One region of the Oceanobacillus sp. GQ8 genome, then DNA from elsewhere that is predicted to be linked to it. Evidence: predicted binding sites of a transcription regulator. Region 1 holds the regulator's gene; the other holds the start of a gene.
The links. Region 1 encodes LexA, which represses DNA repair genes until DNA is damaged. Its sites were predicted from a motif close to CGAACATATGTTCG; they were not measured.
Positions count from the first base shown of each region.

Region 2: the regulator LexA is predicted to act here: its motif matches at 1,595-1,608, upstream of AC6CHS_RS18795 (ImmA/IrrE family metallo-endopeptidase).

Region 1 covers NZ_JCAXEV010000001.1:610,253-622,425, forward strand. The annotation lists gene AC6CHS_RS03270 (CcdC family protein) at 1-179, opposite strand, end outside; gene AC6CHS_RS03275 (response regulator) at 234-593, opposite strand; gene AC6CHS_RS03280 (Na(+)/H(+) antiporter subunit B) at 613-1,038, opposite strand; gene AC6CHS_RS03285 (cytochrome c biogenesis CcdA family protein) at 1,099-1,803, opposite strand; gene AC6CHS_RS03290 (YneF family protein) at 1,979-2,200, opposite strand; gene sirA (sporulation inhibitor of replication protein SirA) at 2,246-2,707, opposite strand; gene tkt (transketolase) at 3,046-5,052, opposite strand; gene AC6CHS_RS03305 (DUF896 domain-containing protein) at 5,186-5,419, opposite strand; gene AC6CHS_RS03310 (YneB family resolvase-like protein) at 5,631-6,269, opposite strand; gene lexA (transcriptional repressor LexA) at 6,557-7,180, shown strand; gene AC6CHS_RS03320 (amidohydrolase) at 7,275-8,555, opposite strand; gene AC6CHS_RS03325 (AbgT family transporter) at 8,571-10,082, opposite strand; gene AC6CHS_RS03330 (M20 family metallopeptidase) at 10,133-11,563, opposite strand; gene glnA (type I glutamate--ammonia ligase) at 11,908-12,173, opposite strand, start outside.
Region 2 covers NZ_JCAXEV010000006.1:319,978-323,389, forward strand. The annotation lists gene AC6CHS_RS18775 (hypothetical protein) at 1-280, opposite strand, end outside; gene AC6CHS_RS18780 (helix-turn-helix domain-containing protein) at 460-876, opposite strand; gene AC6CHS_RS18785 (hypothetical protein) at 857-1,006, opposite strand; gene AC6CHS_RS18790 (helix-turn-helix domain-containing protein) at 1,179-1,520, shown strand; gene AC6CHS_RS18795 (ImmA/IrrE family metallo-endopeptidase) at 1,628-2,098, shown strand; gene AC6CHS_RS18800 (CBO0543 family protein) at 2,273-2,779, opposite strand; tRNA gene AC6CHS_RS18805 (tRNA-Thr) at 3,203-3,275, opposite strand; tRNA gene AC6CHS_RS18810 (tRNA-Asn) at 3,287-3,361, opposite strand.

The DNA of each region.
Region 1 (12,173 bases):
TGGCTTAAACTAATTTGAAAAACAGGGAATATAAACATTAATGCACCTGTACTCATAAAAAGGGGCGGCAACATAATTTTTTTTACAGAAGCCGGCTTCTTGGCTCCCCTTATGCGGACAAAAATCATAGTCACAGCCATACAGGCTGCAACAATAGTACTGGCTACCAACCAAAGCATAATGACATTACCTCATACTTTCTATCAGGTTATACCCTTAGTTATTACCGTTTCTCATTTCACTAAGCGGTTAACAGTTTCCAAGACCTGACTATCATCAAACGGCTTTACAATAAAGTCTTTTGCACCAGACTCGATTGCTTCCACCACAACCTTTTGTTGGCCCATAGCTGAACATACAATGATGGTAGCATGCGGGTCATATGACTTGATTTCCTTAATTGCATCAATACCATTCATGACAGGCATCGTAATATCCATTGTAACAAGGTCAGGATTCAATTCTTTATAAAGCTTCACCGCTTCTGCGCCATCTGCAGCTTCCCCTACAATATCATGGTTTTCTTTTTTCAGTATAGCGGACAAGGTTACCCTCATAAAGTTTGCATCGTCAACTACCATAACTCTGGCCATATTCTTCCTCCCCTAAATGTTACTGATCGTTTGCTATGGTTAAAATGATTGTCATCATTACTCCGATTACTGTGAAATAGACTCCTAAGTCAAAAATCATGGCTGTTGCCAACTCAATCTCGCCAAATAAAGGTATTGTAAAGTAATCAAAGGTTTGGGATAAGAATGGTACACCAAATATAAATGAACCTATACCTGTACCAAGTGCGATAGCTAAACCAATTGGAATTAATACCAAGAAGTTTATCGGTAGTACTTTCTTTACAGCCTCGATTCCATAGGCTATATACATGAGCAAAATAGCCGCTGACGTCATAAGCCCACCGACAAAACCACCACCAGGTGAATTATGTCCTGCAAGCAATAGATAGACTGCAAAACCTAGCAGGATAAAGGCGATCAATGATGTGGTAGTACGTAATATTAAATCGTTTGTTTTGTACATGTAAAAAGCTCCTTTATGCCTATATATCATAAGTTTAATATACTATGCTAATAAAATCCATCAAAATCCTGTGAAACCAAACAACCCTCCCAAATAGGACGTCAATTTATAAATCCAGTCAAAAAACAATGCTATTCCTATCACAACCATTAGGTATCCACCGATCTTCACAATGATGGAACTGTGTCTTTTTATCCAACCTAATTTCCCAACGAAGAAGGATAATACAAAGAAAGGAACAGAAAAACCAAGAACATAACTGATCATCATCCACATCCCCGATTGTGGCTCAGTAGTCGCAAGTGACAGGACGACACCTAGTATAGGACCAGTGCATGGCGTCCATCCAAGGGAAAATGCCAATCCGATGATAAAAGACCCTACGAAGCCAGCGGGGCGATTTTTAAACATGATTTGTTTATTCTTCATCAAGAACTCAAAGTTCAGTACTCCTGCAATTACTAATCCAAAAAAGATAATTAGAATAGCACCCACTTGTCTAATTAAGTCTTTGTATGTCATCAAAAACTCCGATATGTAGAGGCTTGTGAACCCCATCGTGATGAATACACAGGAAAAACCTAGTAAAAAGAAAAGGGTATGCATTGTGCTCTTCACATTGAATTTTTTATTATCCTCTTTTAATTCGCTTACACTCATACCTGTTATATAGGATACAAATACTGGAAATAACGGCAATACACAGGGAGATATAAACGATAAAAAGCCAGCACTAAATGCAATGAAAATATTTATTTCAGACATATTCTACCTCCTCATAGCTAACTTATCACAGTGTAGCTAAAAATGTATTGTTTCATGCATTAAATTTATGACGAAACACCGAAAATATTAGCCGTTGTAATAAAAAAGCCCCTTACGTTGTATGGTAAGGGGGTGATTCGCGCGGATGCTTGTTGCAAAATTATAAAATAATTGCTTATTTACCAGATTGATTGTTCATAGAACGCATCATCTGATTAATTTTCTTCTGAGATGGTTTTTGGCCCATTTGCATCATTAACGTACGAAGCATTTGCTCATTAATTGGTGGATTCTTTTTTAAATAGCTCATCATATATTTTCTTGCAATAAAAAATCCAAGAGCAACACCAGCAATTAACGCTGCTATAGCAATTAGTACTACCCAAATCGTGCTCATGTCACGCCTTCCTCCTTCGTGTTGTCTCTTTAACAGTATAGTAAATTAATGATAAGAATACAATACTTGTCCACTTTTTGATTCACGTATACGAATAACTGGTGATACCCAGCCATATTGTGCTGTATTTTCTCCAATGATAAAGAAGGTAGAGTCAATCTCCCGTAATATTGGAAACAATATCTCTTCAGCTTCCAGTATTGTTTTACAACGAAATTTTAAATGTTTTTCACTTATATGTAAAGGAATATTAGTCGAATTTTTATATAATCGTAAAAAATCTGCTGTTTCGTATGAAAACATCGTCTTATCCAGCTTCTCTTCTACAATCTTACAGAACTGTGTTCCAGGAAAAGGATAGGTACTATAGTCATATTGCATTTGTAGCTCCGGTCTTTGCTGACATTCTTTCTGATAATGTTTTATAAAACGATAAAGAATATCACTTTTATGGAAGTAATGCCAAGAAAACTCTTCCTTCATCCGGAATACAGTATATTCATACATACTAAACTTCCCCCTTTTCCTTCTATTATACGGAAAGAAGCTTTAAAATAATGTCGGTTCATCGGAGATATTTTAACTTGTTTTGTCGAGAAAAGTTTATAAATATACAAAAGCCCTAATACCGCTAGAAAGTTCGCTTATTAAAGCTTCAAAGGGTTAAGGTTAGTAATTATATATTTAAAATTAGAGTAATATGAGATCGACTTGAACTAATAGTAGTTTTAGTCTGTAAACTATCTCAAACAAAAAAATAGCATACCAATCCTAATGCGAATTGGTATGCTATTTAGTTTCGTTTTTCTCGATTTAAAGTGAATTATTCATCCTAAAAAATCAAGCTATTTTGTTAGTGATTCTACATGTTCTACGACATTCTCTACAGTAAAACCATATTCTTTTATAACTCTGTCACCATTAGCTGACGCACCGAAGCGGTCAATAGCAATAATTTTTCCGTGGTCACCTACATAACGATCCCAACCGAATGATGCTGCCATTTCAATTGCTACTCTGTTTTTGACAGAAGAAGGTATAACTTTTTCTTTATATGCTGCATCTTGTGCATTGAAACGATCCCAGGATGGCATGCTTACAACGCGAACGTCAATGCCTTTTTCTTTAAGGGCTGCTTGTGCAGAGACCGCCAACTGTACCTCAGAACCTGTCGCTAAAAGCAATGCATCTGGTGTTTCTTTGGTAGCATCACTTACAACGTATGCCCCTTTCTTAACACCTTCATATGCATATTCTTTTGTCCCTTCAAGAGTAGGAAGGTTTTGACGTGTAAGCACAAGTGCGGTAGGTTGATTGGTTGATTCAATCGCTAATCTCCAAGCTGCTTGTGTCTCATTAGCATCCGCTGGGCGAATTAATGACAAGCCAGGCATTGCACGTAAAGCCGCTAATTGCTCAACTGGTTCGTGCGTCGGACCATCTTCGCCTACTGCGATAGAATCATGTGTGAATACATATGTCACAGGCGCATTCATAATGGAAGAAAGACGAACTGCTGGACGAAGGTAATCACTAAACACGAAGAAAGTACCCGCATAAACCTTCAATCCACCATGAAGAGCCATTCCATTTAATGCTGCTCCCATAGCATGCTCCCGTACACCAAACCAAACATTACGTCCTGCATAATTTTTTCGCGTGAAGTCTTCTTCGTCATTCATGGTTGTTTTATTTGAACCTGCTAAATCCGCACTTCCACCAAAGAAATTAGGAACAGCTTTAGCAATAGCATTCAATACTTTTCCGGAAGAAGCACGTGTTGCAAGGGTATCTTTGCCTGCTTCAAATACAGGTAGAGATTTTTCCCAATCAACTGGTAGTTCTCCTTTCATAGCTAATTCAAATTGCTTAGCCAATTCTGGGTACTTTTCATTGTATGTTGCCAATAAAGCGTTCCAGTTATCTTCTGCTTCAGCACCTTGTTTCCCAATTTTTTCTTGGAAATCTTCATACACTTCTTCTGGCACATGGAAGTCTTGTTCATAGGTCCATTTATAATAATCTTTAGTTAGTTTAACTTCGTCTGCACCTAAAGGAGCACCGTGAGAAGAAGCTGACGCTGATTTATTTGGAGAACCGTAGCCAATAATTGTTTTCACTTCAATAAGTGTTGGTTGATCAGTATTCTCCTGTGCTTGTTTAATCGCTTTTCTTAATTCATTTACATCATTTCCGTCTTCAACGCGAATTACTTGCCATCCATATGCTTTGAAGCGTTCTTCCGTGTTTTCAGAGAAAGATTGATTTAGATCGCCATCTAAAGATATATCGTTGGAATCATATAGTGCAATTAGCTTACCAAGACCTAAATGGCCAGCAAGTGAAGCCGCTTCATGTGAAATACCTTCCATTAAATCTCCATCACTTACAAGTGCATAAGTGTTGTGATCGACGATCTGAAGATCTTCTTGGTTAAATTTCGCAGATAGATGTGCTTCAGCCATCGCCATCCCAACTGACATGGCAATCCCCTGACCAAGTGGACCAGTTGTTGCTTCTACACCGTCTGTGTGATGTACTTCTGGATGGCCTGGTGTTTTAGAATCCCATTGACGAAATTCTTTCAAGTCATTCATCGACACGTTATAACCAGATAAATGAAGCAAACTATATAGAAGCATAGATCCATGGCCTGCTGAAAGAACAAAACGGTCTCTGTTGAACCATTTTGAGTTTTTAGGATTGTGATTCATGAAGTCAGTCCATAGCGTGTAGGCCATTGGAGCTGCTCCCATTGGAAGTCCGGGGTGACCAGAGTTCGCTTTTTCAATTGCATCAATAGATAATGTACGAATTGTAGTAATTGAATTTTGTTCTATGTTGTTTGACATATTGTTTAACCCCTTTCAAAAATAACTACTGGTTGTTTCCTCCTCATTCTATAACGAAACCCATCCAGGAACAAGTTAAAACGGATAGGCTTCCTTATAAAAAGGGTGATTTTTGTCGTAGTATGGTACAAAATTAATGTTTCTTATTTCTCTCTTGCAAGTCTTTCACTTTTTTTGGTGTAACATCGTTTCCTTTAGGATCTACTACTGTCATGGATTTAAACTGGTTTTTAAAAGAGCTTCTTACATTGTTTAGATATTCTTCACGGAGCTCTTTTTGTTCTTGTTTCTCTTTCTCAGTTAAACCTGTATCTTTAGCCTTTTTTGCCAGTGAATTAATTCGCTCAATTTTATCCTGAGATAACATGGCTCTACCTCCTTTTCAATTATCTATTACACAAGTCTAAATACCCTTTTGGCTTTTACAAACTTCCTCGTCGTAATTGCGCCAACGTCTTGGGCTATTTAAGATCTTATTAAGCTTTATCTTTTAAAAAATCTATTTTACTTCTGAATACAACAAAAAACAAGAGCCATTAGCTCCTGCTTATTTATTTTACGCCTATTAAGGCTTATATTCAAGTATCTTGCAGTTCCTTATACCTCCGATGGACCGTCGCTTTTGAAACAGGGTAACCCATTCCATTTAATGTACTCGTAATCTCTTCAAATGTCAGTTTTTTCTCTCTAAGTCTAACCACTTCTTCTATAGGAAAGTCAACTCTATCACGCCCTGGCGCATGATGCTGGTTTTTGAGATTATCAGCAGGATTATATCCTTGTTCTACTGCGCGTCTCATTCCTCTTTTAATCTTTGCATTGTGAATTTTCCGCTGGTATTCTTCCACTATCCCAACAATTTGCAAAACCATAGAGTCTGATTCTGATAGTTCAAGCTTCCCATCATGCATTGCTGTATATACATCTATACGGAGCTTTTGAAGCTGATGGAACAACGCAATTTTGGTATTCCCACGCCCTAGTCTAGTTTCATCCTGGATGAGTAGACAGTCAGCATCTTTAGCTGCAAATATATCGAGCATCTCAAATATTCCATTTCGCTCTATTTCATAGCCACTCTTCTGTTCTTCTATACAAGCTATTACATTAAAATTATAGCGTTCTGCTAATCCCGTTAGCTCTATTTTTTGTCTAGCAAGAGAGGTCTCTTGGGTATGTTTGTCGGTACTCACGCGACAGTAGATAATTGCATTCAACACGCTTACTCCTTCTTAAACCATTTAACTCGTAATCATAGTAAAGTACAGGAATCCCAGCGTCAAGGCAAAGGCAACTATATAAAACAAATCCGTTTTTGTAAGTTTACTAAACATAGTCTCATTCCCTCCTTCTCTAAATAGGAACCTTTGTTCGCTTATTTGTAATTTTAATTATAGCAGAACATATGATCCTGTCAAGACTTTTTCTCGAACGAATGTTTGCTTTATGTGGAATCAAATGGTAAACTATTAATAATTAATCTTATGGGCGAGGTGAAACATTTATGTCAAAACTATCAAAACGTCAGCAAATGATTTTAGATTATATTAAAGACGAAGTAACAAAAAAAGGATATCCGCCTTCCGTCCGGGAAATTGCCGAAGCTGTTGGACTTGCCTCAAGTTCTACAGTGCATGGACATTTATCTAGAATTGAAAGCAAAGGATACATTCGACGAGATCCGACTAAGCCAAGAGCAATTGAAATACTTGATTTGTCGGAAGGAAACAATATCCCAAGAGAAGAAGCTCGCTATGCTCCTGTAATCGGGAAAGTAACAGCAGGCCTACCTATTACAGCAGTTGAAAACATCGAGGAATTCATTCCTCTACCAACCACAAGTGCCGGACCTGATGATAATCTTTTCGTATTGGTTATCGAAGGGGAAAGTATGATTGAAGCAGGAATACTTGATGGGGATATGGTTATCGTGAAACAGCAGAACACCGCACAAAACAGTGATATAGTTGTTGCGATGACAGATGAAAACGAAGCGACAGTGAAAAGGTTCTTTAAAGAAAAAGACCATATTCGCCTCCAGCCTGAGAATGCAACGATGGATCCGCTTCTATATGATAATGTAACTATACTAGGTAAAGTAATTGGCTTATATCGTAATATTCATTAAATAGCGCAACGCATAGTATCATGCACTCGTCTTTCGATCATGCCAAATATCTTTTTCTCACAATAAAAAAACAGCTGCCTCGAGGGCAGCTGTTTTATTGTTCCATTATTACTTTGGCTGATTGGAAAAGAATTTTAACAGCAGGCAATAACGTGTCTTCTTTAATATCAAATTTCTCATTATGATGCCCTGCAGTCAGTTCTGTTCCGAATACACAGTAGGTTGCCTTTCCGCCGTTTTTCTGCACTTCGTTCATAAAATAGGTCGCATCCTCTGATCCTCCTGGTGTGTTATCCTCCAGTCGACTTTTTTCAATATCTGGGGATAATTCGGCACATTGGTGGAGGATACCTGCTAGGTCCAACGAACATTTACAGCTTAGTGCCTCGCCTACTGTTTCAATCTTATGTTCTACTTGGTACATGGTAGCCGCTCCACTGACGATAGATGTCACCTGTTCTTTCACATAATCATTTATTTCAGAAGTCTCTCCTCGCGTTTCCACTTTCATGCTAGCATGGTTGGCAATTATATTTCTACCTGCACCAGCTTCTAGCTGCCCAACGTTTATCCTGGTAGCTCCTCCTGAATGGCGTGATATACCATGAAGGCTTAGCACACTAGCGGCTGCTGCTAAGAGTGCATTCTTCCCTTGTTCAGGACTACCTCCGGCATGTGCTGCAGTACCACTATAGGTGATATCTAACTTGGAGGTCGCAAGAAAACCACTATTGGCGGCAACGAACTGCTTATGCGGAACACCGACCCCAATATGGGTAGCGACGAAATAATCCACATCTTCCACTACATTTGCAGCTGCCATAGCTTTTGCTCCACGTGTACCTTCCTCAGCTGGTTGAAATATTAATTTTATTTTCCCCTTAAGTTGGTCCTTATTTTCAATAAGCAAAGTGGCCAGGCCTAAACCCATCGCGGTGTGGGAGTCATGACCGCAGGCATGCATTTTCCCGTGAACTTTTGAGCTGAATCCTTCATTGCGCGGGAAATGCTCGTTACTGTTTGACTCTAAAATATCCAATGCATCCATATCAAATCGATATGCAATGACAGGACCTTTCTTACCTGTATCTAGTGTGGCAACTATTCCTGTATAGCCTTCAGAAAAGAGATGAAGATAATCACCAATTGCCCCATTTTTCTGTGCCCATTGATAATGTTTCTTTGTTTCCTCCTCAGTTGGTTTTCCCATACAGTCTGCCTTTGACATAACTTCCTTTCCCATTTTCAATTGGAAACCAAGCTCATCTAAAATAGAGGCTACAATAGACGCTGTTCTCATTTCCAAAAAACCTGTTTCAGGATATTGGTGGAAATCTCGGCGCCACTTAATTAATTTATCTCCTAATTGTTGCATACTGCTCTCCTCCTTTTATAAGAACGGGTATATTCCTGGACCAAATGGTAGACCTGAATAGTAAAATACCAGAATTAATATAATCCAAGTAGTTAAAAACGCAATACTATACGGTAGCATTAATGAAATATAAGTACCTATACTAGCTTTTTTATCGTATTTTTTCATAAACGCCAAAATAATAACCATATACGGAAACAATGGTGTAATAATATTTGTTGAGGAATCTGCCACCCTGTACGCAACTTGCGTAAAGGCCGGATGATAACCGAGTTGCATAAACATAGGAATAAACACCGGGGCTTCAATTGCCCACTTGGCAGACCCTGAAGTGATCAGGAAGTTCATTAATGCAGTAAATATGATATAGCCAATAATCAACCAAATACCTGTAAAATTAATATCCTTTAGATAATCAGCGCCATTAACGGCTACCCATGTTCCTAAATTCGACCAATTAAAATATGCAATAAACTGTGCAATAGCAAATACTAGAACAATATAACTTGACATGTCCTTCATAGAATCTGCCATATAGTCACTAACATCCTTACCAGTCTTAATTTTCCCTACTGTTATACCAAAGGTAACAGCTACAATGATAAAGAAAAATAGCACAATAGGAATAATCCCGTCTAAGAATGGCGAGGGTACAATACTACCATCTTCACCTCTTAATGGGCTGTTTGGTAAAGAAATAACAATGACGATAAGTGCAATGTAGGAAAGCCCAGCAATGATCGAATTTCGGAATCCTTTGCCACCATTCTGTAACTCTTCATTCCCCTCATCTTCAACTGCTTCGCCTTTATATTTGCCCAGTCTTGGTTCAACAAATTTAGTAGTTATGAGTCCACCAATAACCGTCATAACAAAAACAGATACAATATTAAAGTACCAGTTATCGACCGGGGTTACTACCATCGACTCGTCCACAATGGCTGCGGCCTCTGTTGAAATGCCTGCTAGTAATGCATCTGTCCCTGCAATAAAGATATTTGCTGTAAATCCTGCACCGGCCCCAGCAAAGCCTGCAGCTAATCCAGCTAATGGATGGCGTCCAACTTTATAAAATACCATCGCAGCAAGTGGTGGTATCAATACAACTGCAGCGTCAGAGGCAAGGTTTCCAAGAATCCCTACAAATACTACCGTATAAGTAACTAAACTTGGAGGTGAGCTTAAGATTGTTTTTCTGATGGCATAATCCATCAGTCCAACTTTTTCAGCTAGGCCAATTCCTAGCATCATAACAAGAACAAGTCCCAGTGGAGCAAAACCTGTAAAGTTATCAAGCATGGAAGTCAAGATAAACTGCAAGCCTTCACCTGATAGCAAATTTTGAATCTCTAGTTCTTCCCCTGTACCTGGATGCACAACGGAAGCGTTAAATAAACTAAATATATAGGAAACAACGATCATTAATAGTGATAAACCAATAAATAATATAAACGGATCCGGCAGCTTATTTCCTACCTTTTCCACCAAATCTAAAAATCTTTGAAATAAACCACGCCTCTTTTCCATAATATCCCTCGCATTCTATACTAATATTACGATCTATCTATTTGAAAAGCCTATTTCTCATGCAACTTTGAAGGATATACACCCTCAGGAATAGGATTGCTGTATGGATTGGCTTTCTTAAATGCCTCAAATTCTTCTTTTATGTTTTGCAGGTCTTCTGGGCTATCAAACAGCTGAATACCAGCTAAGGCCATTGTTTCTGCGGCACGGAACATACCGTTTAGTGCATAGTTTCTTAATCCTTGTGTTGTCATTTGCCATGTGTGTAAAGCAGTACCCAGTACAGAGGTTGATGCCGATAATTGAGCTGTTGGGACGACCCAGCTTACATCTGAAACATCTGTTGACCCAGCAAGGATTTCCTTAGATTCATGATAAGGGGAAATGGAGTCAGAATAATACTTACCAGCAAATTCGCTACCATCTCCTACATAACCAAAACCTTTCATTGGATCTAGGAAGTTTTCTTTTTCACCGTCTGTAAAGGTATTCCATATTTTCTCTGCAAATGCATTTTCTTCATCTGTAGGCTTTTGTACCCCAACCTCGGTAAATTTCTTATACAAGATTTTCTCCAGTGAACGATTGGGAATATAATTAGAACATGCCTTATCAAAATCAATTGTTACTTCCGTTTCTGTCATGAGTGCGGCACCTTCGGCAATCTTCTTTACCCTTTGGAAAATGCTGTCCACTTGTGCCACCTTTGGAGCTCTTACGAGGTATAGTACCTCAGCATTTGCTTGAACCACATTTGGGGATATACCCCCTGTATTTGTCACAGCATAATGAATACGTGCCTCTGGCACAATATGCTCTCGTAAGTAGTTGACACCCACATTCATTAGTTCCACAGCATCCAATGCACTCCGACCCAAGTGTGGCGTGTTTGCAGCGTGAGAGGAAATGCCTTTGAATTTAAATGAAACTTGATAGTTTGCTAAGCTTGATAAACTCATAATCGCATTTGCAGGAGAGGGGTGCCATGTAAGCGCAGCGTCAACACCATCAAACACACCTTCTCTTACCATAAATGTTTTCCCTGAACCGCCTTCTTCTCCTGGACAGCCAAAAAATTTCACAGTACCTGGCAGGTTATTTTTTTCTAAGTATTTTTTTGCAGCACATGCAGCAGCAAACGCCCCTGTACCTAACAAATTATGACCACATCCATGTCCAATATCTTTCTCTAAAGGTTGATAACTCGTTTCATTAGGCTTCTGACTTAAGCCTGAAAGTGCATCAAACTCTCCTAGATATCCTATTACGGGCTTGCCTTCGCCATATGTAGCAATAAATGCTGTTTCTATCCCCGCAACATTACGTTCAACAAGAAAGCCTTTTTCCTCACAAGCCTTAGCAAAATAGGAAGCTGACTCATATTCTTCAAATCTTGTTTCTGGATGGTGGTAAATATAGCTACTTACCTGTTCAAAAGTATTCCGATTTGTAGATAAATAGTTTGCTACAAATTTATTCATGTTAGTTCCTCCTTTGTTGGCCTTAAAGATTGATTAACGACATGATTAATAACATTCTGAATTTTCATCTCGCAATTTAAGTCGAGAAATGTAGATTTATTTTACCATAAGTCTAAAAAATTAGACAAATGCAATCATTAGAAGCATTGAAAAATTTTGACATTTTAAACTAAAGGATAGAGCGCCTGCATTATGGGACACCTGCTCTATCTCCCTTTAATCTCTAAATCGATCAAGTATTAAAGTGTAATTTTTTCAAAAGGTACTTTTAAAAATACCGCCCATGGATGGACGGTATTTTTAATATACATTTAAAATAGTTGAGTACAAAGCTTCTTTAAAGCTTAGTACGTGCTTAAATATTGTTCTCTTTCCCATGGATGCACTTGCGTTTTGAACATATCCCATTCGATTTCTTTTGCTTCAACAAAATGTTCGAATAAGTGTTCACCAAGTGAGTTTACGATAACCTCATCTTTTTTAAGTTCTTCAAGTGCACCAGCTAATGTGCTAGGTAGATCCTCGATTCCAGCTTCTTCACGCTCTTCTTTTGTAAGAACATAAATATTGCGGTCTACGGCAGTTGGTGTTTTCATTTTCTTCTCAATCC
Region 2 (3,412 bases), on a different contig from region 1:
ACGTCAACAGAAAAAATAGAATTTGACATACAAACGCCCCAATCATAGAGATTAGGGCGATTCCCAAGTGCCTTGAGCTAGTCTGAATGGAGATGATTTTACTATTGTTCTCGGTAGAACGATAGTTTGCCTCGTCTGCAATTTTCTTTGTCTTGGCGAGTGTTTCTTTAATATCTTCTATTTGATCTATTTTTCCATTTAACTCCGCCAACGACACCTTCACTTCCGTAAGCACTGTCATAAATTCCTTCAAATTTTCCTGTTCCTTTTGATTTAGCATTCCCAACCTCCCTTCAAGACGTAGTAGTGTCCTTTTCTTTTCATTTGTTAAAATGAAAACGTCTTTACCTAGCAATGTTTTACTTAGGAAAGACGCTAAAAAGGAATAGTATCTCCAACAGGAACATTTGTTCTATTCCTGTTAATCCGATTATACATCTCTCTTGTTATTCTTGTCATCTACTGAGCAGAGTGTGTAAAGTGTGAAATTTTCCGAACTATCTCATCCTTCACATGATAGACCTGCCTTCTTGATAAACCCATATGCTGGCTAATCGCACTGATTGTCATTCCATCTAACATACATTCTAAAATGGCCTTTTCCCTGGGATCTTCAATGACTTCCATTCTTTCTTGGATATATAGTATCTTTTTCTCTAATTTCATAATCCATCCACTCTTCTTCTCCCTACGTAATACTTCTTGTCCAACAGGATCACTAACCGTTCCTTTTGCTTTAGGAAGGGTTGACTCAATACCAGAAGAGGAAACTAGCTTTAAACCTATCTCTTCTTCAAGCACATCGCGCTGCCTTTTAATTTCTTTAATCATCCAATGATAGTCTTTCAATGTGCGCTCAATCTGTTTTTCGTTCATTAAACCCCGCCCCCTTTTCAAATAATAATTGTGCATACTTACTTCTCTTAATAGGAGAGAGAACACCGCTTCGTTTATCCTTTCTTACGTCACTGACAATCCATCTAACAGCACTCATCATTTTATCCATAGATTTACCCCCTTGTTATTGTAAAACATGTTAGAATATAATAGAACGCGTGTTCCTATATTATATTTCTAAAACAGAAATGTAAAGAGGACTTTAGGGCTAAAAATAATAATTTGTTTCACTAACAGAAACTATGTTAGGATATAGAGGATATAGGAAAGGGTTGTTCACGGTGAATTTAGGGGAAAGAATTGTCCAATTGCGAGAGAGACAAAGGTGGAGTCAACGAGAACTTGCCAAACGCGTTCAATTAAATGTGAGTGTTATGAATCGTATTGAGCTAGGGGAAAGGCCTGTTAAAGACCATGAGCTTAGCCGTATAGCAACAATCCTCGAAGTAACTACAGACTATCTTCTTGGGAGATCAGAGAATCCTTCCATGTCTGAAAAACAGAAATTTGAGGCATTTCGGAATGACCCTTCTCTCGAGAGGTGGTATAAAACGTTACCACAAAATAGTGAAGAAGATTTGCGCAGGTTAAAAAGGATTTGGGAAGCATTCAAGGAAGAGTAAGTTATCTTGCTAAAGACTCTTTGCCGGTTGTTAGGTGTACAAATAATGGTACACCTCCTTTTATAACTTAAAAACGAACATACATTCTTTTTCAAGGAGGCATTACTATGTTTTACACTAGGACAGAAAAATTTGTTAAGGACCTTTTGCTATCTTTTAACATAAGAAAGCCTGCAGACTTAGGGATTGATAAAGTAGCGGATGCTCTTCAAGTTACGGTACATTTATGGGAGTTTGGTAGTGAAGCGATATGTAGGAATGGAAAATATATTATCTTCTTAAATGAGCAAAAGAATGAAAGAGTTCAGTGGCAAGAATTTACCCATGAAGTTGGACATATTATGTGGCATGTAGGAAGGCAAGAGCTATTACCTCCCAGCTTTATTGAATTACAGGAATGGCAGGCAAACTATTTCAGCTGCCACCTATGCATTCCCACCTTTATGTTGGAAGAAAGTACTTTGAAAATGACACCGTATAAGCTCATGGAATTATTTAATGTAGAGTATGCATTTGCTTGTAAGCGTATGGAGATGTTGGAGAATAAAAGGGGACTTTGCAGAAGTAACCTTTCTTGATTTATAGAGGGCCGAAAACGTCTAGAATAGAAAATAAAAAGGCCTTAACTCGAGTTGAGTAAAGACCTTTCTTATAAGTGCTTCCAATCGACGATTAGTATAGTTCACTGTGGCTTAAACATGCTTAGTTATAAAATGCAGAAAATTATTTTGGACATTAAGGCCTAAAAGGGATCATTGTTTTCGAGTTTGAGATATTTCTTCATCATAATTGTCTATTTTATAAAAAAGGCTAGCTACAATATAGATAAAAAGGAAAATAAAGAAATCATAAAATGTCGGCCAACCTCTTGGGTTATAAAACCCGATGGCCTCAAATAAATTCATCCCACCAAACGCTGCGATACCTGCAAAAATTACTCCTTTGAAAAACAAATTAACTTTCGGTCCAACTTGTAGAACAAACATAACTGCAACAGGAGCTAATGACAAATGATAAGGCAGAAACAATACTGGAGATATAGGTAGGAATTTCATAGGGTAGGACCAAAGGCCATAAGACATTGCAATAAGATCAATTAATAGAGACAGAATGATGGTAATAAATCCGGCCAATAGAAGACGACCAGTGCTCTTCTTACTCCTGAACACAATCCATATAATCCAGGGAAAAATAAATAACCCAATATCTAACCACCATTGCCAAGTAAATAAAAAAGCGTTAAATATTGCATCTGTCATCATCTGGTTCACTCAACTAATTAGTTATATGCTCTGTCTGTTTGTTTCAACCCTTGTTCGACGGTCATTTATTTCCCACCTTACCTTTTTGTTACTTATTGTCTACGTCCCTACTACCTTTATTCATTGGAGACAAGACTTTTATTTAATATAGAAGGAAACTCAAATAGTAAAGGTTAGAAATACTTAAGTATGAACGATTGAAGAATCACTATGATAGAAATTTTACAAATGCCCTTATAAGTGTGATGGGCTATATACGGATGTATCTGATAGGTTGTTAAGTTGTTAATAAAAAGAAAAATCCTCACTCTCAAATTTCGAGGGCTTTTCTTTTTATATCTTCGGCTGAAAAATATATAAGTAAACAAAAAAGGCTTTTACTTTGGAGTAAAAGCCTTATATATCGAGGGGGTTTAGATAAGCTTCCAAGCGGATTCGAACCGCTGACCCCTTCCTTACCATGGAAGTGCTCTACCTGCTGAGCTATGGAAGCAGACATAAAAATGGCTCCACAGGTAGGATTCGAACCTACGACCGATCGGTTAACAGCCGATTGCTCTACCACTGAGCTACTGTGGAATAATAATAAATTACTATAACAATCTTATTATGTACATGGTGACCGATTAT